Regions from separate parts of the Streptomyces sp. 3330 genome, predicted to be linked through region 2. Evidence: predicted binding sites of a transcription regulator. Region 2 holds the regulator's gene; each other region holds the start of a gene.

Region 1 (6,615 bases), on a different contig from region 2:
GTTCGGGGACGGATCCGGAAGGGACCGGGGACGGAATCGGGAACAGGCTCGGGGACGGATCCGGGGCAAGTCCGGGGAGGATTCCGGGTGCTGAGCAGGCATCAGTCAGGGGCGTATCGCGGGGCGGGGCGCGGCACGGCGTGCGCGGGCGTGCGCACGGAGTCTTCATCTTCGGGAGGCCGCGTGCAGGGAACGGACGCCCCTGGTCCGGGTCACTAATCTTCTGCCATGACAACGGCTCTGATTACGGGTTCGACCGCGGGCATCGGTGCCGCGTTCGCGCGCAGACTGGCGGCGGACGGGCATGATCTCGTCCTCGTCGCACGGGACACCAAGCGTCTGCGCGAGCAGGCGACCGAGTTGCACGACCGGCACGGCATCGAGGCGGAGGTGCTGACGGCCGACCTCGCCACGGACGCGGGCATCGAAACGGTGGCCGCCCGGCTCGCTGATCGCAAGAACCCCGTCGACCTGCTGATCAACAACGCCGGCTTCGGCAACAAGGGCCGTTACCTCGACGTCTCGATGGCCGACGAGCTGAAGATGCTCAAGGTGCACTGCGAGGCGGTGCTGCGGCTGACGTCCGCGGCGACGGCGGCGATGCGCGAGCGCGGGCGCGGGGGTGTCGTCAACGTGGCCTCGGTGGCGGCCTTCGTGCCGCGGGGGACGTACGGGGCGTCCAAGGCGTGGGTCGTGCAGTTCACCCAGGGCGCGGCCAAGGACCTGGCGGGCAGCGGGGTCCGGCTGATGGCGCTGTGCCCGGGGTTCGTGCGCACCGAGTTCCACGAGCGGGCCGGGATGGGTACGGACAACATCCCGGGCTGGATGTGGCTGGATGCGGACAAGCTGGTCGCGGCGGCGCTGCACGACCTGGCGCGCGGGAAGTCGCTGTCGATCCCCGACCCTCGTTACAAGGCGCTGATGGGCCTGGTGAAGGTGACGCCGCGCGCGCTGCTGGGCGGGATCAGCTCGCGGACGGGCCGGAAGTACGGGCCCCGGTAGCGGCCCGGGCGGTGGACGGGTGACGTCGGCGCTCCGGTGGGAAGATGGGCGTGACGGAGACCGGACCCAGGGGGGCCGGAGGCGGCGTCATGACGTTCGTACAACTCATCGACTGCAGGACCGACCGGTTCGACGAGATGGACCGGCTGATGGACACCTGGGTCGAGCAGACCAGGGGCAAGCGGACGGCGACGCACGCGGTGGTCGGCAAGGACCGCTCGGACGCGTCGCACTTCATCGAGATCGTGGAGTTCCCTTCGTACGAGGAGGCGATGCGGAACTCGAACCTGCCCGAGACCGACAAGGTCTTCCGGGAGCTGGTGGCCCTGTGCGAGGAGATGCCGACCTTCACGGATCTCGACGTCGTACGGGACGAGCAGTTGTACGCCGGGACGGCGCGGCGGTTCTTCGAGGCGATCGGCGCCCGGGGGATGCTGCCGCCGCTCGACGGACTGCTGGCCGAGGACTATCACGATCACGATCCCGCCAACGAGCAGGACACCATGGGGATGGACGCGATGCGCCGCGAGGTCGAGATGTGGCGGGGCGGGTTCGACTTCGCCTTCTCCCTCGAGGACCAGATCGAGCAGGGTGACCGGGTGTGCAACCGGTGGACCTGGAGCGGCACCCACAAGGGCGACTTCATGGGGCTCCCGGCCACCGGGCGGCAGGTCACCATGACCGGCACGACCGTGTTCCGGTGCCGGGAGGACGGGAAGATCGCCGAGGCCTGGTGGCAGTACGACCGGCTGGGGCTGATGGAACAGCTGGGAGCCCTGGACGCGCTGGAGGGCTGACTCCGGGTCCGGACCGACCGCTCGCGAAGGGACCGGCGAAGGGACCGGCGAAGGGAGAAGACCCCGTTCCGCAACGGAACGGGGTCTTCTTCGGGCACTCCGGGCCGCAGACTCGTCCTGCCGGAGGCCGGCGCTTCCCTGGTGCGTCGAGGCCCGGCGCCCCTTGGGTGGGGTGCCGGGCCTCGGTCGTGCTTGCGGCCTGGGTCAGTGGCTACCGAACCGGGCCGGGTTCACCAACGCGTCGCGTCAGTGGGAGTGGCCGTGGCTGTGGCCCGCGGCGGCCGGCTCTTCCTCTTCCTTCTTCTCGACGACCAGGGTCTCGGTCGTCAGGAGGAGGGAGGCGATGGAGGCGGCGTTCTCCAGGGCGGAGCGGGTGACCTTGACCGGGTCGATGACGCCGGCCTTGACCAGGTCGCCGTACTCGCCGGTCGCGGCGTTGAAGCCCTGGCCCTTGTCGAGCTCGGCGACCTTGGAGGTGATGACGTAGCCCTCGAGGCCCGCGTTCTCGGCGATCCAGCGCAGCGGCTCGACGACGGCGCGGCGGACGACGGCCACACCGGTCGCCTCGTCGCCGGTCTTGCCGAGGCCACCCTCGAGCACCTTCGCGGCGTGGACGAGCGCGGAGCCACCGCCGGAGACGATGCCCTCCTCGACCGCGGCGCGGGTGGCGGAGATGGCGTCCTCGAGGCGGTGCTTCTTCTCCTTCAGCTCCACCTCGGTGGCGGCGCCGACCTTGATCACGCACACGCCGCCGGCCAGCTTCGCGAGGCGCTCCTGGAGCTTCTCGCGGTCCCAGTCGGAGTCCGTGTTCTCGATCTCGGCCTTGATCTGGCCGACGCGGCCCTGGACCTCGGCGGAGTCGCCGGCGCCGTCGACGACCGTGGTGTCGTCCTTGGTGACGGTGACGCGGCGGGCGGAGCCGAGCACGTCGACGCCGACCTGGTCGAGCTTGAGGCCGACCTCTTCGGAGATGACGGTGGCGCCGGTGAGGACGGCCAGGTCCTGCAGCATCGCCTTGCGACGGTCACCGAAGCCGGGGGCCTTCACGGCGACCGCGTTGAAGGTGCCGCGGATCTTGTTCACGACCAGGGTCGACAGGGCCTCGCCCTCGAGGTCCTCGGCGATGATCAGCAGCGGGCGGGAGGAGTTGGTCTGGATGACCTTCTCCAGCAGCGGCAGCAGGTCGGCGATGGAGGAGATCTTGCCCTGGTTGATGAGGATGTAGGGGTCCTCGAGGACGGCCTCCATGCGCTCCTGGTCCGTCACGAAGTACGGCGACAGGTAACCCTTGTCGAAGGCCATGCCCTCGGTGAAGTCCAGCTCCAGACCGAAGGTGTTGGACTCCTCGACGGTGATGACACCGTCCTTGCCGACCTTGTCCATCGCCTCGGCGATGAGCTCGCCGACCTGCTGGTCCTGGGCGGACAGCGCGGCGACGGCGGCGATGTCGGACTTCTCGTCGATCGGGCGGGCGGTGGCCAGCAGATCGTCGGAGATGGCCTTGACGGCGGCGTCGATGCCCTTCTTCAGGGCGGCCGGGGAGGCACCCGCGGCGACGTTCTTCAGACCCTCGCGGACGAGCGCCTGGGCCAGCACGGTGGCGGTGGTCGTACCGTCACCCGCGATGTCGTTGGTCTTGGTCGCCACCTCCTTCACCAGCTGGGCGCCGAGGTTCTCGTACGGGTCGTCGAGCTCGACCTCGCGGGCGATCGTGACACCGTCGTTGGTGATGGTGGGGGCGCCGAACTTCTTGTCGATGACGACGTTGCGGCCCTTGGGGCCGATCGTCACCTTGACCGTGTCGGCAAGCTTGTTGACGCCGCGCTCGAGGGCGCGACGGGCGTCCTCGTCGAACTTCAGGATCTTCGCCATGGGAGCGGTTCAGCCCTCTCGGAAAACGTGGGAGAAACGAACTGCGCCCCCAGCTCCCGGCTTCACAAAGACGCGGGGCCAGGAGCGCAGTTCACTGCAAAACTGGGTGAATTACTTCTCGATGATCGCGAGCACGTCGCGAGCCGAGAGGACGAGGTACTCCTCGCCGCTGTACTTCACCTCGGTGCCGCCGTACTTGCTGTACAGGACTACGTCGCCGACCTTGACGTCGAGCGGCAGGCGCTCGCCGTTCTCGAAGCGACCCGGGCCCACGGCGAGGACGGCGCCCTCCTGGGGCTTCTCCTTCGCGGTGTCCGGGATGACCAGGCCAGAGGCGGTGGTCTGCTCGGCGTCGAGCGGCTGGACCACAATGCGGTCCTCGAGCGGCTTGATGGCAACCTTGGAGCTGGTGGTCGTCACGATCCGACCTCCCCCTTCGGAGATCTCACGGGGCTAACTGTCTGAGGTGGCGACCAGGTGGATCCGTCGTCGCGGGTGCCGGACCTGCCCGTCGCGTGTTGGCACTCTCCAGGGGGGAGTGCCAGCACTGAGACTATGACCGTGATTAGCACTCGGTCAAGCGGAGTGCCAATGACCGCGGCGCGTCGGCCGGTTTTCGGCGGTCGCGAGCGGCCCCGGCCGCCCGGCGCCGGCGCGGACCGTGCCCGGGGCGCCGCCGCCCCCGGCGCCCCGCTTCGGCCGGCGACGGACCGCGTCCCCGCTCGCCGGACGGGCGGGCGGGAAGGCGGTCGCGGCCGGGCGGGTTGCCGGGCGGCCGCCCGCCCGGGCCGCCAGACCTCTCAGACGTAGTCCTCCAGGCGGCCCACCGTCAGGCCCTGCTCCTGTACCCGCCGTAGCAGGTGCGTCGTCCGTTCGCGCAGGCCCGGGCCCGTCGACTCGTCCGGGGCCACGGCGATGACGTCGCCCGGGCGGAGGCGGTGGGGGCCGTGGGCGTAGGTGAGGCCGGCGGGGCCCATCGAGGCGCGCCAGAGGACCACGGCCGCGATGCCGCAGTCGGCGGCGGCGCGTCGGGTGGTGGTGTCGTAGGCGCCGTAGGGCGGGCGGAAGAGCCGGGGGCGCAGGCCGAAGCGGGAGCGGAGCTTGTCCTGCTGGCCGCAGATCTCGGCGCGCTGGCCTGCGTAGGGCAGGCCGCGCAGGGCCGGATGGTCCAGGGTGTGGTTCTGGATGTCCGCGCCGACGGACCGCAGGCGGGCGAAGTGGGCGTAGCCCGGGCCCACCACGGTGTCCGTGAGGAACATGCTCACCGGGAGACGCAGCTCGCGGACCATGTCGACGAAGCGGGGATCGCGCTCGGCGCCGTCGTCGTAGGTCAGGAAGACGACCCGGTCGGTCGTCGGGACGTGGTCGACGACCGGCGGGAGGGCCGCTCCCGGACTGCCCGCCAGGGTGCGGGCGGGGTGGCGCGGCGCGGGGGCCAGCGGGGCCGTCAGACCCCAGTGGCGGTAGGTGTCCCGGCCGCGCGCGTCGTGCGGGCCGACCCGGGCGGCGGCCTTCTTGCCGAGCCGCTCGATCGGGTCGACGGACTGGGCGCAGCCCGCCAGCGCGACCAGGGTCGTCAGGATCAGCAGGGCGGTCGGCATCCCCCGTGTCCTCACAGGTAGTCCTCCAGCCGTGCCACCGCGTACCCCTTCGCCGTGACCTTGTCCAGGAACCGGCGGATCATGTCGGGCATCGTGCCCTTCCAGTCGCCGCGCCCGCGGAAGTGGCTCAGGACGATGTCGCCGGGGTGCAGGTCCTGGTCCCACTCGCGGTACTCCCAGTGGTCGACGAAGACCTCCTCGGCCCAGAGCGGGGCGTAGCGCACGCCGCAGGTCTTCGCGGCGCGCAGGGTGTCCCGGTCGTAGTTGCCGAAGGGCGGCCGGAAGAGGGCGGGCCGCTTGCCGTAGCGCTTCTCGATCACGTCCTGCATGCCGCAGATCTCGCGTTTCTGGCGGCCGTAGGACAGGGCGGGCAGGTAGGGGTGGTGCAGGGTGTGGTTGTTCAGTCCCACGCCCCGGTCCTGCATCTTCTTGAAGTAGCCGTAGTCGTCCTTGACCAGGTAGTCGCTGAGGAAGGCGGTGTACGGGATCTTCAGCTCGCTCATCATCCGCAGGAACGCCGGGTCCTTCTCGGCGCCGTCGTCGATGGTGAGGAAGACGACCCGGTTCCCGGTCGGGATCGTGGTGAAGACCGGCGGGAGACCGAGTTCCTCGTGGTCGTCGACCTCGAAGCCCTTGCGGGTGGTGATCTCCGGCTTCTCCGCGGGCGGCGCCGGGGGTGTCAGCGGGACCTTCTTCAGACCCCAGCGCCTCGCCGCGGCGACCCGGGCCCGGTGCGCGGCGCGGAGCCGGTCGGCGTACGAGTAGAGGGCGCGGGCGGGCGCCGCCGCGGGGGGCGGCGCCGCCTTCCCGGGCTGCTGGCCCGCCGCGGGGCGGGCGGCGCGGCCGGCGCCCTCGTCGCCTCCCGCGCAGCCCGAGGCGACGGCGGCCAGCGCGAGGACGGCGATCAGACTCCGGACGCCCGCGGGCCGGTGGCCGGATCCGCGCCGACGCGGCACCCGAGAACAGCCGTGCTTGTCATCATTTTGTACGACAGGTCCCATGGCGCCGGATCCTCGCAGCCGCCCGCCCCGGAACCCGGACCGACACCGCCGCCGGGGACGCACCATCCACCGACTGGCCCACAGGAACCGGTGACGTGCGGGCGGTGACCGCCGCGGCGGGCGGCTGGCCGACAATGAGGTGGTGAACGACCTCGCTCCCCTCCTCACCGCCGAGGGCCGTGCCCTCCTCGACCTGGTGCGTGGCACCGCTCCCGCCGACGAGCTCGCCGTCGCCACCCGGCTGCGCCGCGAGCACCCCGCCGCTCTGGTGTCCGCCGCGCTCGGCCAGGCCCGGCTGCGGCAGCGGGCGGCGGCGAAGTTCGGGGCCGAGGACGCGGAACG
Region 2 (6,615 bases):
GGCACCCGGGGCCAGGCCTCGATCCCCACGGCCGACGGCTTCACGGCCTCCCAGATGTCGATGTACGGGTGGCCGACGACCAGGGCGTGCTCGCTCGTGACCGAGCGGGCGATGCGCCACTCCTTCGTGCCGGGGAGGAGGTGGTCCACCAGGACGCCCAGCCTGGCGTCGGGTCCCGGCGCGAACTCGGCGACGATCGCCGGCAGGTCGTCCACGCCCTCCAGGTACTCCACGACCACGCCCTCGACGCGCAGGTCGTCGCCCCACACCTTCTCGACCAGCTCGGCGTCGTGCCGGCCCTCGACGTAGATGCGGCCGGCACGGGCGACCCGCGCGCGTGCGCCCGGGACGGCGACCGAACCGGATGCGGTACGGGTGGGGCGTGCGGGCGAGGACGACGCGGGCCGCACGAGGGTCACGACCCTGCCCTCCAGCAGGAAGCCGCGCGGCTCCAGCGGGAACACCCGGTGCTTGCCGAAGCGGTCCTCCAGGGTCACCGTGCCCGCCTCGCAGCGGATCACCGCCCCGCAGAACCCGCTGCCGGGCTCCTCCACCACCAGCCCGGCCTCCGCCGGGACCTCGGGGACCGGCTTCGGCCGCTTCCAGGGAGGGGTCAGGTCGGCGGAGTACTGGCGCATTCGGATGACGATAGGAGAAGCCCCGGGCCGAGGGGCACACGATCAGCGCGACACGCCGAAACGGGCCGCCAGCGCGTCGCGTTGCGCCCGGACGAAGGCCGCGTCCACCACCGCCCCGTGACCGGGCACGTACAGCGCGTCCTCGCCGCCGAGGTCGAGGAGGCGGTCGAGGGCGGCGGGCCAGTGGGACGGCACGGCATCGGGGCCCGCCTGGGGCTCGCCGGACTCCTCGACCAGGTCCCCGCAGAACACCGTCTCGGGGGAGCCGGGCACACCGGGGCCGCCGGGTGTGCCGGGGACCAGGACCGCCAGATCATGGGCGGTGTGACCGGGGCCGACGTTCGCCAGCAGGACCTGCCGGCCGCCGCCCAGGTCGAGGGTCCACTCGCCGGAGACGAGGTGCCGGGGCCGGACGAGCGTGTCCGCGGCCTCCGTGGCCGCCGCCTCGTCGAGACCGTTGCGCACCGCGTCCGCCCGCAGCTCCTCGGCCGGGACGGTGTCCATCCCCACGGCGGCGAAGACCTCCGCGCCCGCGAACGCCGCCGCCCCGAACACATGATCGAAGTGGGGGTGGGTGAGCGCGAGATGAGTCACACGGGAACCGGTCAGCTCCCCGGCCCGGGCCCGCAGCAGCGCCCCTTCGGCCAGGCTCGATCCCGCGTCCACCATCAGTACCGCGCCCGCCCCGACGACCAGCCCCGCCGTGCAGTCCCAGCCCGGCAGCCGTACCCGCCCCACCCCGGCCGCGACCCGCTCCCACCCCAGCTCTTCCCAAGTCACCGTCATACCGCGACGCTAGCCCTACGACGCTGCGCCGGGGGCCGACCTTGCCCCGGGTGTACCCCACAGCCGTACACTGGGCCGGGGAACGCTGGCACTCGGATGTGAAGAGTGCCAGACGAGGCGCCCGGAGGACCGGGGACGACTGGTGGAGGTGTGCGCGCGATGCTGAGTGAACGCAGGCTCCAGGTGCTGCGCGCCATCGTCCAGGACTACGTCGGCACCGAGGAGCCCGTGGGGTCGAAGGCGCTCACCGAGCGGCACAGCCTCGGCGTGTCCCCGGCGACGGTCCGCAACGACATGGCCGCCCTGGAGGACGAGGGGTACATCGCCCAGCCGCACACCAGTGCCGGGCGGATCCCCACGGACAAGGGCTACCGGCTGTTCGTCGACAAGCTGGCCGGCGTCAAGCCGATGACCGGTCCCGAGCGGCGGGCCATCCAGAACTTCCTCGACGGCGCCGTCGACCTCGACGACGTCGTGGCCCGGACCGTGCGGCTGCTCGCGCAGCTCACCCGGCAGGTCGCCGTGGTGCAGTACCCGTCCCTGACCCGCTCGACCGTGCGGCACGTGGAGCTTCTCTCGCTCGCGCCCGCACGCCTGATGCTCGTGCTGATCACGGACACCGGGCGGGTCGAGCAGCGGATGGTGGACTGCCCCGCGCCCTTCGGGGAGGCCTCGCTGGCGGATCTGCGCGCGCGGCTCAACAGCCGGGTCGCGGGCCGCCGGTTCGCGGACGTGCCGCATCTGGTGGAGGATCTGCCGGACGCCTTCGAGACCGAGGACCGCGGCACGGTCACGACGGTGCTCTCCACCCTGCTGGAGACGCTCGTCGAGGAGAACGAGGAGCGGCTGATGATCGGCGGTACCGCCAATCTCACCCGCTTCGGACATGACTTTCCCCTCACCATCCGGCCCGTCCTGGAGGCGCTGGAGGAGCAGGTCGTGCTCCTCAAGCTCCTTGGCGAGGCGGGGGATTCGGGCATGACCGTACGCATCGGTCACGAGAACGCCTATGAGGGGCTCAACTCCACTTCGGTGGTGTCGGTCGGCTACGGTTCGGGCGGCGAGGCAGTCGCCAAGCTGGGCGTGGTCGGACCGACCCGCATGGATTACCCGGGAACGATGGGAGCGGTACGAGCGGTGGCACGGTACGTCGGACAGATCCTGGCGGAGTCGTAGGTGGCCACGGACTACTACGCCGTTCTCGGCGTGCGCCGCGATGCGTCGCAGGAAGAGATCAAGAAGGCCTTCCGGCGGCTCGCACGCGAGCTGCACCCGGACGTCAACCCGGACCCGAAGACCCAGGAGCGGTTCAAGGAGATCAACGCCGCCTACGAGGTGTTGTCGGACCCGCAGAAGAAGCAGGTCTACGACCTCGGCGGCGACCCGCTGTCGCAGTCGGGCGGCGGGGCCGCGGGCGGCTTCGGCGCCGGCGGCTTCGGGAACTTCTCGGACATCATGGACGCGTTCTTCGGAACCGCGTCGCAGCGCGGTCCGCGCTCGCGCACCCGGCGCGGCCAGGACGCGATGATCCGGCTGGAGATCGACCTCGAGGAGGCGGCCTTCGGCACGACCAAGGACCTCCAGGTCGACACGGCGATCGTCTGCACGACGTGCAGTGGCGAGGGCGCGGCCCCCGGCACCAGCGCGCAGACGTGTGACATGTGCCGCGGCCGCGGCGAGGTGTCGCAGGTGACGCGGTCCTTCCTCGGACAGGTCATGACCTCGCGGCCGTGCCCGCAGTGCCAGGGCTTCGGCACCGTCGTGCCGACCCCGTGCCCGGAGTGCGCGGGCGACGGGCGCGTGCGCTCGCGCCGGACGCTGACGGTGAAGATCCCGGCCGGTGTCGACAACGGCACCCGGATCCAGCTCGCGGGCGAGGGCGAGGTCGGCCCCGGCGGCGGCCCCGCCGGCGACCTGTACGTGGAGATCCACGAGCTGCCGCACGCGCAGTTCCAGCGCCGCGGCGACGACCTGCACTGCACGGTGACGCTGCCGATGACGGCGGCGGCGCTCGGCACCAAGGTCCCGCTGGAGACGCTCGACGGGCTGGAGGAGGTCGACATCCGGCCCGGTACCCAGTCCGGCCAGTCGATCCCGCTGCACGGCCGGGGTGTCACGCATCTGCGGGGCGGCGGGCGCGGCGACCTCATCGTGCACGTCGAGGTGCAGACGCCGAGCAAGCTCGACCCCGAGCAGGAGCGGGTGCTGCGGGAGCTGGCCAAGCTGCGCGGCGAGGAGCGGCCCACCGGGCAGTTCCAGCCCGGTCAGCAGGGGCTGTTCTCCCGGCTGAAGGACGCGTTCAACGGACGGTGACGGTAGCTGTGCGGGGGCGGTCCGCCCCCGCCGCTCCGTCCCTTCCCGCCCCGTGCGCTGCGCCGCCGGACCCCTTCTCCGGCCCCGCGAGGGGCTCGTCCCCGGACGCCGGACGGGCTCCGAGCGGTGGCACGTGCCAATGGGAAGGGTCGATTCGGACTTGTTCGGAGGACGTGACAACATGCCGTCATGTCCTCCGCACTGACCGATCTCTTCCCGTATCCGATCGTGCAGGCCCCCATGGCGGGCGGTGTTTCCCTCCCGCGCCTCGCGGCCGCCGTGTGCGAGGCCGGCGGGCTCGGATTCCTGGCGGCCGGGTACAAGACGGCCGACGGCCTGTACCAGGAGATCAAGCAGCTGCGGAGCCTCACCGCCCGTCCCTTCGGCGTGAACCTGTTCATGCCGCAGCCGGAGTACGCGGAGAGGGGCGCCGTCGAGGTCTACGCCCACCAGCTGGCCGGTGAGGCCGCCTGGTACGAGACCGAACTGGGCGACCCCGAGAGCGGCCGCGACGACGGCTACGACGCCAAGCTCGCCGTGCTGCTGGACAACCCGGTGGCGGTGGTCTCGTTCCACTTCGGCATCCCGAGCACCGAGGTGCTGGACTCCCTGCGGCGCGCGGGGACCTTCACCCTGGTCACGGCGACCACCGCGGAGGAGGCCCGCGCGGTGGAGCGGGCCGGCGCGGACGCGGTGATCGTGCAGGGGGTGGAGGCGGGCGGCCACCAGGGCACCCACCGGGACAACCCGGAGAACGACCGCTCGGGCATCGGGCTGCTCGCGCTGATCGCCCAGGTCCGCGAGGCGGTGAACCTGCCGATCGTCGCCGCGGGCGGGATCATGCGCGGCAGTCAGATCGCCGCGGTCCTCGCGGCCGGTGCGAGCGCGGCCCAGCTGGGCACCGCGTTCCTCGTCACGCCCGAGTCCGGCGCGCACGCCGTGCACAAGCAGGCGCTGACCAACCCCCTCTTCGTACGCACCGAGCTGACCCGCGCCTTCTCCGGCCGCCCGGCCCGCGGTCTGGTCAACCGCTTCCTGCGCGAGCACGGCCCGTACGCGCCCGCCGCCTACCCGGAGGTCCACCACCTCACCTCGCCGCTGCGCAAGGCGGCCGCCAAGGCGGGCGACGCGCAGGGCATGGCGCTGTGGGCCGGACAGGGCCACCGGCTGGCCCGCGAACTGCCCGCCGGGCAGCTGGTGGAGGTCCTGGTGTCCGAACTCCTCCAGGCGCGGACAGCGTTGTCCGACTTCCCGGCCGGTGACGGCGGTGCCGCGTGACGGCGCCCGTCTTCGTCGTCGACGAACTCCCGCCCTCCCGCTCCGAGTTCGTGCTGGACGGGCCCGAGGGCCGGCACGCCGTGTCCGTGAAGCGGCTGCGGACCGGCGAGGACGTCGTCCTCACCGACGGCGCCGGACGCTGGGCGCCGGGCGAGGTCGTCGCCGCCGAGGGCAAGGACCGGCTGGTGGTGAGCCTCGGGGAGGTGGTCGAGGAGCCCGCCGAGGCGCCCCGGATCACCGTCGTCCAGGCGCTGCCGAAGGGCGACCGGGGCGAGCTGGCCGTCGAGACGATGACCGAGACCGGCGTCGACGCGATCGTGCCGTGGGCGGCCGCGCGCTGCATCACCCAGTGGAAGGGCGAGCGCGGGGCCAAGGCGCTCGCCAAGTGGCGGGCCACCGCCCGCGAGGCCGGCAAGCAGTCCCGCCGGGTCCGCTTCCCCGAGATCGCCGACCCGTCGACGTCCCGGCAGGTGGCGGAGATCCTCGCCCGCGCCGACTTCGCCGCCGTCCTGCACGAGGACCGCGACTACGGCAGCGAGCCCCTCGCCACCGCCGCGCTGCCCGCCACGGGCGAGATAGTGCTCGTCGTGGGCCCCGAAGGGGGCGTCTCACCGGACGAGTTGGCGCTCTTCGCGCAGGCGGGCGCGAAGGCGTACCGGCTCGGGCGGAGCGTCCTGCGCACCTCGACCGCCGGCACGGCGGCCGCGTCCCTGATCCTGGGCAGGACCGGTCGCTGGTCCTGACCCCGCCCGCCCCTCCCGGGAGGACATCGTGGAATTCGTCCAGGTAAGGCTGCTGGTCACCGACTTCGCCGCCTGCTACCGCTTCTACGCCGACGTCCTCGGCCTCAAGCCGCAGTCCGGGGCGGAGCGGGGACCGTACGAGAAGTTCTCTCCCGCGACCGGTTCGACGGGCATCGCCATCCAGGACCGGGCGATGATGGCGGAGGTGCTCGGCGAACTGGGCCACCCGGCGAACGGCCACCGCTCCCTGGTGGCGTTGCGCGTCGACGACCTCGACGCCCTGTGCGAGCGGATCGTTTCCCGCGGCGCCAGGTTGCTCCACGGCCCCGCTCCGATGGCCGACCGGATGCGGGTGGCCCATCTCAAGGACCCGGAGGGCAATCTGGTGGAGCTGCAGGAGTGGCAGCTGCTGCGCGGCTGAGCGCGACGGCGGTGAACAGCTCCCAGCCGTCCAGCTCGCCGTCCAGCGGCAGCAGTCCCCGCTCGACGGCTTCGTCGACGAAGGCGCGCACCACCGCGGGTTCGTGCAGATTGAGGTGATGGCGGCGGTCGCCCACCCCGCCGCTGTGCGTGTAGGCGCCGCCGCCCGAGTAGCGCCCCTCGCCGTCCCGGAAGACGATGCGGGTGCGTCTGCCGTCCCGGTGGAGCGTGAGGATCTCCCGGCAGGGCTGTCCGTCCCCGTGGAGATGACGGACCGTCCACACATACGTGGTCGTCTCGTCGACGACGAGGGTCCTGCGGCGGCGCTTGTCGCTCATGCGTCCACGGTAGGGGCCGCCCGGATGTGACCGCATACGGGCTACCGCACCGCCCGCGCGAGTGGCACGCTGCCGTCCATGGGGGCACTGAGGCGTATT
Region 3 (6,615 bases), on a different contig from region 2:
CGTCTGGTAGAGCAGGTGGTGGACGAACCACAGCACGGAGTTGGCGATGCCGTTGTACGCGTCGGCGTGCACGTCGGCCGGGACGGCCAGCATGCGCACGCCCTCCTCGCCGACCCCGCGCCGGACCGCCTCCCGGTCGCCCTCGGAGAGCGCCGAGCACACCCACAGGGCGCCCGCCTCGGGTCCGATGGCCGACAGGCCGGAGACCAGCCCGCCGCCGCCGCGTTTCGCGTGCAGCGAGCCGTCCTCGCGCAGTTCGTAGGAGACCGGGCCGCGGTTGGACGCGACCAGCACCTCGGCGGCCCGGGCGGGAGTGTCGTGCGTGGAAGCCATACGCCTCAACCTAGCCCGGTCGGGAAACGCTCAAACGTACGGTCGCGCTGTGTGGACGGGCCGTATCCGGCCGTGTCGCCGGTGGCGGCGCCCTGCCGTATACGGCCCGTCCGGCGGTCAGGCGACCTTGCGGGTCGCGTACTCCGCGATCTCCGCCATCGGCGGCCTTTCCTCGGTGTCCACGGAGTAGGTGCGCGGCTCGAAGCCGTCCGTGCTCCGTTCGAACTGGGTGAGGGACGGGCGGATCAGGTGTCCTCGGGCCAGCCGGAGCTGGGCGGTGCGGTAGATGGCCGCGGCCATCCGGCCCAGTGCCTGTCCGTCCTGGTGACGGTGCTTGCGCACGCCGATGTCGACCTGGGCGAGGGCGTCCAGGCCCACCAGGTGCAGGGCGTCCACCAGCATGCCCAGCTCCACGCCGTAGCCGACGGGGAAGGGCAGCTGCTCCAGCAGACTGCGGCGGGCCGCGTACTCGCCGCCGAGCGGCTGCACGAACCCGGCCAGCTGCGGCCAGTGCATGTTGAGCAGCGGGCGGGCCATGAGCTCGGTGACCCGGCCGCCCTGGCCGGCCGCGCCGCCCAGCGGACGGTCGTACATGCCCTTGACCAGATCCACCCCGGGGTCGGTGAGCAGCGGGCCGACGATCCCCGTGACGAAGTCCGAGGAGAACTCCCTCAGATCGGCGTCGATGAAACAGACGATGTCCCCGGTGGTGACCAGCAGGGAGCGCCACAGGACCTCGCCCTTGCCGGGCACGGCCGGTATCCGCGGCAGGATGTCGTCCCGGTGGACGACCCGCGCGCCGGCCGCCGCGGCCACCTCGGACGTACGGTCGGTCGATCCCGAGTCGACGACCACGATCTCGTCGACGAGCGGGACCTGGTGCATGAGGTCGTGACGGATGACCGCGACGATGTCACCGACCGTCTCCTCCTCGTTCAGCGCGGGCAGGACGACGGACACCGACTGGTTCGTGGCGCGCTTCGCGGCCAGGATCCGGTGGAGCGGACGATCGGTGACGGACCAGGAGCGGGTGGCCAGCCAGCGCTCAGTTTCTCGAAGCACAGTCTGCGGCTCCTCACTGTCGTGATCACACCGGGTGCACGGGAGGTGACCGTGTGATCCATCTCGCGGTTCGGACGACTATCTCAACTGTCCTGGCCTTCGGTTACAGTCTTGAACAACGCGGATGACCATCGCATGTCCGAGGTCTCCTCCCGTTCACAACTTCATACCGCTCATCCAGAGGGGCAGAGGGATACGGCCCGATGAAGCCCCGGCAACCCTCCAGCCGGTCTCGTAACGATCACCGATCCACGTGGTGATCGCTCCGCGGGGCTCCCGGCTCGGGAAGGTGCCAAATCCGTCTCACGGCGAGATGCGTCGTGAGGAAGATGAGGAGAAAGGGCCTCGCCTCACATGGCTGCGCAGACTGTTGCAAGCACCACCGACTCCACGACGTCCTCTGCTGTCGACCTCGGTCCGGCCTCGGCGTTGAGCTGCCGCGAGTGCGGCCACCGCGTGCCCCTCGGCCCGGTCTTCGCCTGCGAGGAGTGTTTCGGCCCGCTCGAGATCGCCTACGACTTCTCCTCCTACGACACGGAGGAGCTCCGCAAGCGCATCGAGGCGGGCCCCGCGAACATCTGGCGCTACGCGCCGCTGCTGCCCGTCCCCGCGGACGTGGCCGACAAGCCCAACATCAACCCCGGGTGGACCAAGCTCGTCCAGGCCGACAACCTCGCCCGGGAACTGGGCGTCGACGCCGGCAAGCTCTTCGTCAAGGACGACTCCGGCAACCCGACGCACTCCTTCAAGGACCGTGTCGTCGCCCAGGCCATCGAGGCCGCCCGCGCCTTCGGCTTCACCACGCTCTCCTGCTCCTCCACGGGCAACCTGGCCGGCGCCGTCGGCGCCGCGGCCGCCCGGGCGGGCTTCCGGTCCTGCGTGTTCATCCCGCACGACCTGGAGCAGGGCAAGGTCGTCATGGCCGCGATCTACGGCGGCGAACTCGTCGGCATCGAGGGCAACTACGACGACGTCAACCGCTTCTGCTCCGAGCTCATCGGCGACCCGGCGGGCGAGGGCTGGGGCTTCGTCAACGTCAACCTGCGGCCGTACTACGCGGAGGGCTCCAAGACGCTGGCGTACGAGATCTGCGAGCAGCTCGGCTGGCGGCTGCCGGACCAGCTGGTCGTGCCGATCGCCTCCGGCTCCCAGCTCACGAAGATCGACAAGGGCCTGCAGGAGCTGATCAGGCTCGGGCTGGTCGAGGACAAGCCGTACAAGATCTTCGGCGCGCAGGCCGAGGGCTGCTCTCCGGTGTCCGTGGCCTACAAGGCCGGGCACGACGTGGTCCGCCCGCAGAAGCCGAACACCATCGCCAAGTCGCTGGCCATCGGCAACCCGGCGGACGGTCCGTACGTCCTCGACATCGCGCGGCGGACCGGCGGCGCGGTGGAGGACGTGAACGACGAGCAGGTCGTCGACGCGATCAAGCTGCTGGCGCGGACCGAGGGCATCTTCGCGGAGACCGCCGGCGGTGTGACCGTGGGTGTGACGCGCAAGCTGATCGAGAACGGTCTTCTCGACCCGACCAAGACGACCGTCGTCCTCAACACGGGCGACGGACTGAAGACCCTGGACGCGGTGGCCGGCACCGGGCTGACCGCGACCATCCGTCCGAACCTCGACTCCTTCCGAGAGGCTGGCCTCGCGTCATGAGCGTCAACGTCCGCATCCCCACCATCCTGCGCACCTACACCGGCGGCCAGGCCGAGGTGAAGGCCGAGGGAGCCACCCTCGGCGAGGTCATCGCCGACCTGGAGAAGAACCACACGGGCATCGCGGCGCGCGTCCTGGACGACCAGGGCAAGCTGCGCCGGTTCGTCAACGTGTACGTGAACGACGACGACGTCCGCTTCGAGCAGGGTCTGGAGACGGCCACTCCGGACGGCGCCGGCGTCTCCATCATCCCGGCCGTCGCCGGCGGCTGACCGTAGTTCAGTACCCGTCGGTAGTAACCGTCGGTAACAGCGATTACCGAGCGTTCATCGAATTGCCCTCTCCGCGATAGAAGCGGAGGGGGCAATTCAGCGTGGTTGAGCGCGGTACAGTTGGGGAACCCGGTCCGGATCACCGGATCCGGAGCCTTTGATTTCTGCCCCGAGCCCGACAAGAAGCAGCCAATATGCGCGCCGCTTCCGTGGCTTTTGAGGCTTATGCAGGGCCCGACTTGCCCTCAATTCAGGCGAATTCTCGCCACATTCCGGATCCCGTGCGTCCGGAATTCTCGTCCGACTGACCTGTTGCAGACGGCAGTTGGACAGATACATTCAGCCGCGGTCGACGCGTTCCGGCGCACGCCCCCAAGCCAACCGGGGGGTGAGGTCTGACCCGGATCCGCGAAGTGTGGATCTGTGCAAGGGCCAGTAATAGGGGAGTTAGGCATGGCTCAGGGCACCGTCAAATGGTTCAACGCGGAGAAGGGGTACGGCTTCATCGCGGTCGACGGTGGTGCGGATGTTTTCGTCCACTACAGCGCGATCCAGATGGACGGCTACCGCACCCTGGAAGAGGGTCAGCGGGTCGATTTCGAGATCTCGCAGGGTCAGAAGGGGCCGCAGGCGGACATGGTCCGGCTCGCGACCGGCTGAAGCACGCGCCGACTGAAAGCGTCGTTCTTCTGTACAACTGACGAAGGGCTCGCACCCCCACGGGGCGCGAGCCCTTCGGTCTGTCCGGGTGCGCCCGCGAGGCCTGGCCGAGGCGTCGTCCGGACGCCTGCGGAGGGTGTCCGGAAGGGCACGGGTCCGGCGGAGGCGCTTGCACTCTCATGGGTCGAGTGCTAATCATTGGCGTTAGCACTCTGAAGGTGAGAGTGACAAAGAAGGACCGGGTCGGTGAGGCCCGCAGGCCAAGTGGGGCAAGGAACCACGCGGCCGGCGAGCCGTCCGTCGCGGGCGCCAGCGCGGTCCGGAGCAATCCACCCCAGTCCGGGAGGACCACTTCACATGGCCAAGATCATCGCGTTCGACGAGGAGGCACGGCGCGGCCTCGAGCGCGGCATGAACCAGCTCGCGGACGCCGTGAAGGTGACGCTCGGCCCCAAGGGCCGCAACGTCGTCCTCGAGAAGAAGTGGGGCGCCCCCACGATCACCAACGATGGTGTTTCCATCGCCAAGGAGATCGAGCTCGAGGACCCGTACGAGAAGATCGGCGCCGAGCTGGTCAAGGAAGTCGCCAAGAAGACGGACGACGTCGCCGGTGACGGTACGACCACCGCGACCGTCCTCGCCCAGGCCCTGGTCAAGGAAGGCCTGCGCAACGTAGCCGCCGGCGCCAACCCGATGGCCCTCAAGCGCGGCATCGAGAAGGCCGTCGAGGCCGTCTCCGGTGCGCTGCTCGAGCAGGCCAAGGATGTCGAGACCAAGGAGCAGATCGCTTCCACGGCCTCCATCTCCGCCGCCGACACCCAGATCGGCGAGCTCATCGCCGAGGCGATGGACAAGGTCGGCAAGGAAGGCGTCATCACCGTCGAGGAGTCCCAGACCTTCGGTCTGGAGCTGGAGCTCACCGAGGGTATGCGCTTCGACAAGGGCTACATCTCGGCGTACTTCGCCACCGACATGGAGCGTATGGAGGCCGTCCTCGACGACCCGTACATCCTGATCGCGAACTCCAAGATCGCCAACGTCAAGGACCTGCTCCCGCTCCTCGAGAAGGTCATGCAGGGCGGCAAGCCGCTGCTGATCATCGCCGAGGACGTCGAGGGCGAGGCTCTGTCGACGCTGGTCGTCAACAAGATCCGCGGCACCTTCAAGTCCGTCGCGGTCAAGGCCCCGGGCTTCGGCGACCGCCGCAAGGCGATGCTGAACGACATCGCCATCCTCACCGGTGGCGAGGTCATCTCCGAGGAGGTCGGTCTCAAGCTCGAGAACACGACCATCGACCTGCTCGGCAAGGCCCGCAAGGTCGTCATCACCAAGGACGAGACCACCATCGTCGACGGTGCCGGCTCCTCGGACCAGGTCGCCGGTCGGGTCAACCAGATCCGCGCCGAGATCGAGAACAGCGACTCGGACTACGACCGCGAGAAGCTGCAGGAGCGCCTGGCGAAGCTCGCCGGCGGTGTCGCGGTCATCAAGGCCGGCGCCGCCACCGAGGTGGAGCTCAAGGAGCGCAAGCACCGCATCGAGGACGCCGTCCGCAACGCGAAGGCCGCCGTCGAGGAGGGCATCGTCGCCGGTGGTGGCGTTGCGCTCATCCAGGCGTCCGCCGTCTTCGAGAAGCTGGAGCTCGAGGGTGACGAGGCGACCGGCGCCAACGCCGTGCGCATCGCGCTCGAGGCCCCGCTGAAGCAGATCGCCGTCAACGGTGGTCTCGAGGGTGGCGTCGTCGTCGAGAAGGTCCGCAACCTTCAGGTCGGTCACGGCCTGAACGCCGCGACCGGCGAGTACGTCGACATGATCGCCGAAGGCATCATCGACCCGGCGAAGGTCACGCGCTCTGCCCTGCAGAACGCCGCCTCCATCGCCGCGCTGTTCCTCACCACCGAGGCCGTCATCGCCGACAAGCCGGAGAAGGCCGCCGCGCCCGCCGGCGGCGGCATGCCGGGCGGTGACATGGACTTCTGATCGACTCCGGTCGATCGCCTGTCCTTCAGACCGAGGGCGGCACCCCTGTTCGACGGGGGTGCCGCCCTCGGGCGTTCCCGGCGCGGAACCGGTCGGAGCGGCCGCGGGTCAGGCGGCGGCGTAGTACGAGGCGACGGCCGGCTGACCCGTGTAGTTGGGACCGGCGGCCGGATCGGCGCCGAGGTAGCGGAACGGGAGCCGCACCGCCCGGCCGCCCCGGAGGGTGAGGCGGTGACGGCGGGTGCTGTACTCCCAGCCGGCCGCGCGCAGGGCCGCCAGCGCCGGTCGTGCCGCGGACGATCCGTCGGCATGGCGCACCGACTCCGGGTCGAAGTGCGCGGCCAGCAGACCGTCCCCGGTCAGCCAGGACGCGGCGCGGCTGAGCAGGCCGAGCTGGTCGCCGACGTAGTGCAGGCCGTGCACGCAGGTGATCAGGTCGTACGTCCGGGACGGGGTCCAGGACGAGACGGAGGCGACTGTCTCCTCCAGGGCGGGCGGCGCCGGCCGCGGGACGAGCGGGCCCACCAGGTCGACGCCGGTGAGGACCGCCCCGGCGGGCAGCGCAGACGCGGCCTCGCGCAGGGCGCGGCCCTCGCCGCTGCACAGGTCCAGCCAGGAGGGCGCGGGACGGTGCGCCAGCTGGGCCAGGAGG

The links. The regulator HrcA, encoded in region 2, represses chaperone genes, less so after heat shock. The targets are predictions, from matches to a motif close to TTNGCACTCNGNNNNNCNGAGTGCNAA.
Region 1: groES (co-chaperone GroES) is a predicted target of HrcA. The motif match lies at 4,237-4,263, and genes of this name have one in related genera.
Region 3: groL (chaperonin GroEL) is a predicted target of HrcA. The motif match lies at 4,152-4,178, and genes of this name have one in related genera.

What each region holds. Positions count from the first base shown of each region.
Region 1 covers NZ_JAVDVA010000005.1:118,608-125,222, reverse strand. Annotated here, with positions in the region: gene J2X68_RS10780 (SDR family oxidoreductase) at 229-1,002, shown strand; gene J2X68_RS10775 (ester cyclase) at 1,092-1,799, shown strand; gene groL (chaperonin GroEL) at 2,046-3,671, opposite strand; gene groES (co-chaperone GroES) at 3,783-4,091, opposite strand; gene J2X68_RS10760 (polysaccharide deacetylase family protein) at 4,472-5,272, opposite strand; gene J2X68_RS10755 (polysaccharide deacetylase family protein) at 5,284-6,273, opposite strand; gene J2X68_RS10750 (THUMP-like domain-containing protein) at 6,416-6,615, shown strand, end outside.
Region 2 covers NZ_JAVDVA010000001.1:542,341-548,955, reverse strand. Annotated here, with positions in the region: gene J2X68_RS02430 (DUF3097 domain-containing protein) at 1-638, opposite strand, end outside; gene J2X68_RS02425 (MBL fold metallo-hydrolase) at 681-1,424, opposite strand; gene hrcA (heat-inducible transcriptional repressor HrcA) at 1,584-2,600, shown strand; gene dnaJ (molecular chaperone DnaJ) at 2,601-3,737, shown strand; gene J2X68_RS02410 (nitronate monooxygenase) at 3,927-5,015, shown strand; gene J2X68_RS02405 (16S rRNA (uracil(1498)-N(3))-methyltransferase) at 5,012-5,758, shown strand; gene J2X68_RS02400 (VOC family protein) at 5,787-6,179, shown strand; gene J2X68_RS02395 (hypothetical protein) at 6,121-6,516, opposite strand; gene J2X68_RS02390 (hypothetical protein) at 6,595-6,615, shown strand, end outside.
Region 3 covers NZ_JAVDVA010000003.1:131,464-138,078, forward strand. Annotated here, with positions in the region: gene J2X68_RS06540 (trehalose-6-phosphate synthase) at 1-333, opposite strand, end outside; gene J2X68_RS06545 (glucosyl-3-phosphoglycerate synthase) at 451-1,395, opposite strand; SAM riboswitch class I at 1,566-1,731, shown strand; gene thrC (threonine synthase) at 1,750-3,051, shown strand; gene J2X68_RS06555 (ubiquitin-like small modifier protein 1) at 3,048-3,323, shown strand; gene J2X68_RS06560 (cold-shock protein) at 3,777-3,983, shown strand; gene groL (chaperonin GroEL) at 4,341-5,963, shown strand; gene J2X68_RS06570 (methyltransferase domain-containing protein) at 6,072-6,615, opposite strand, start outside.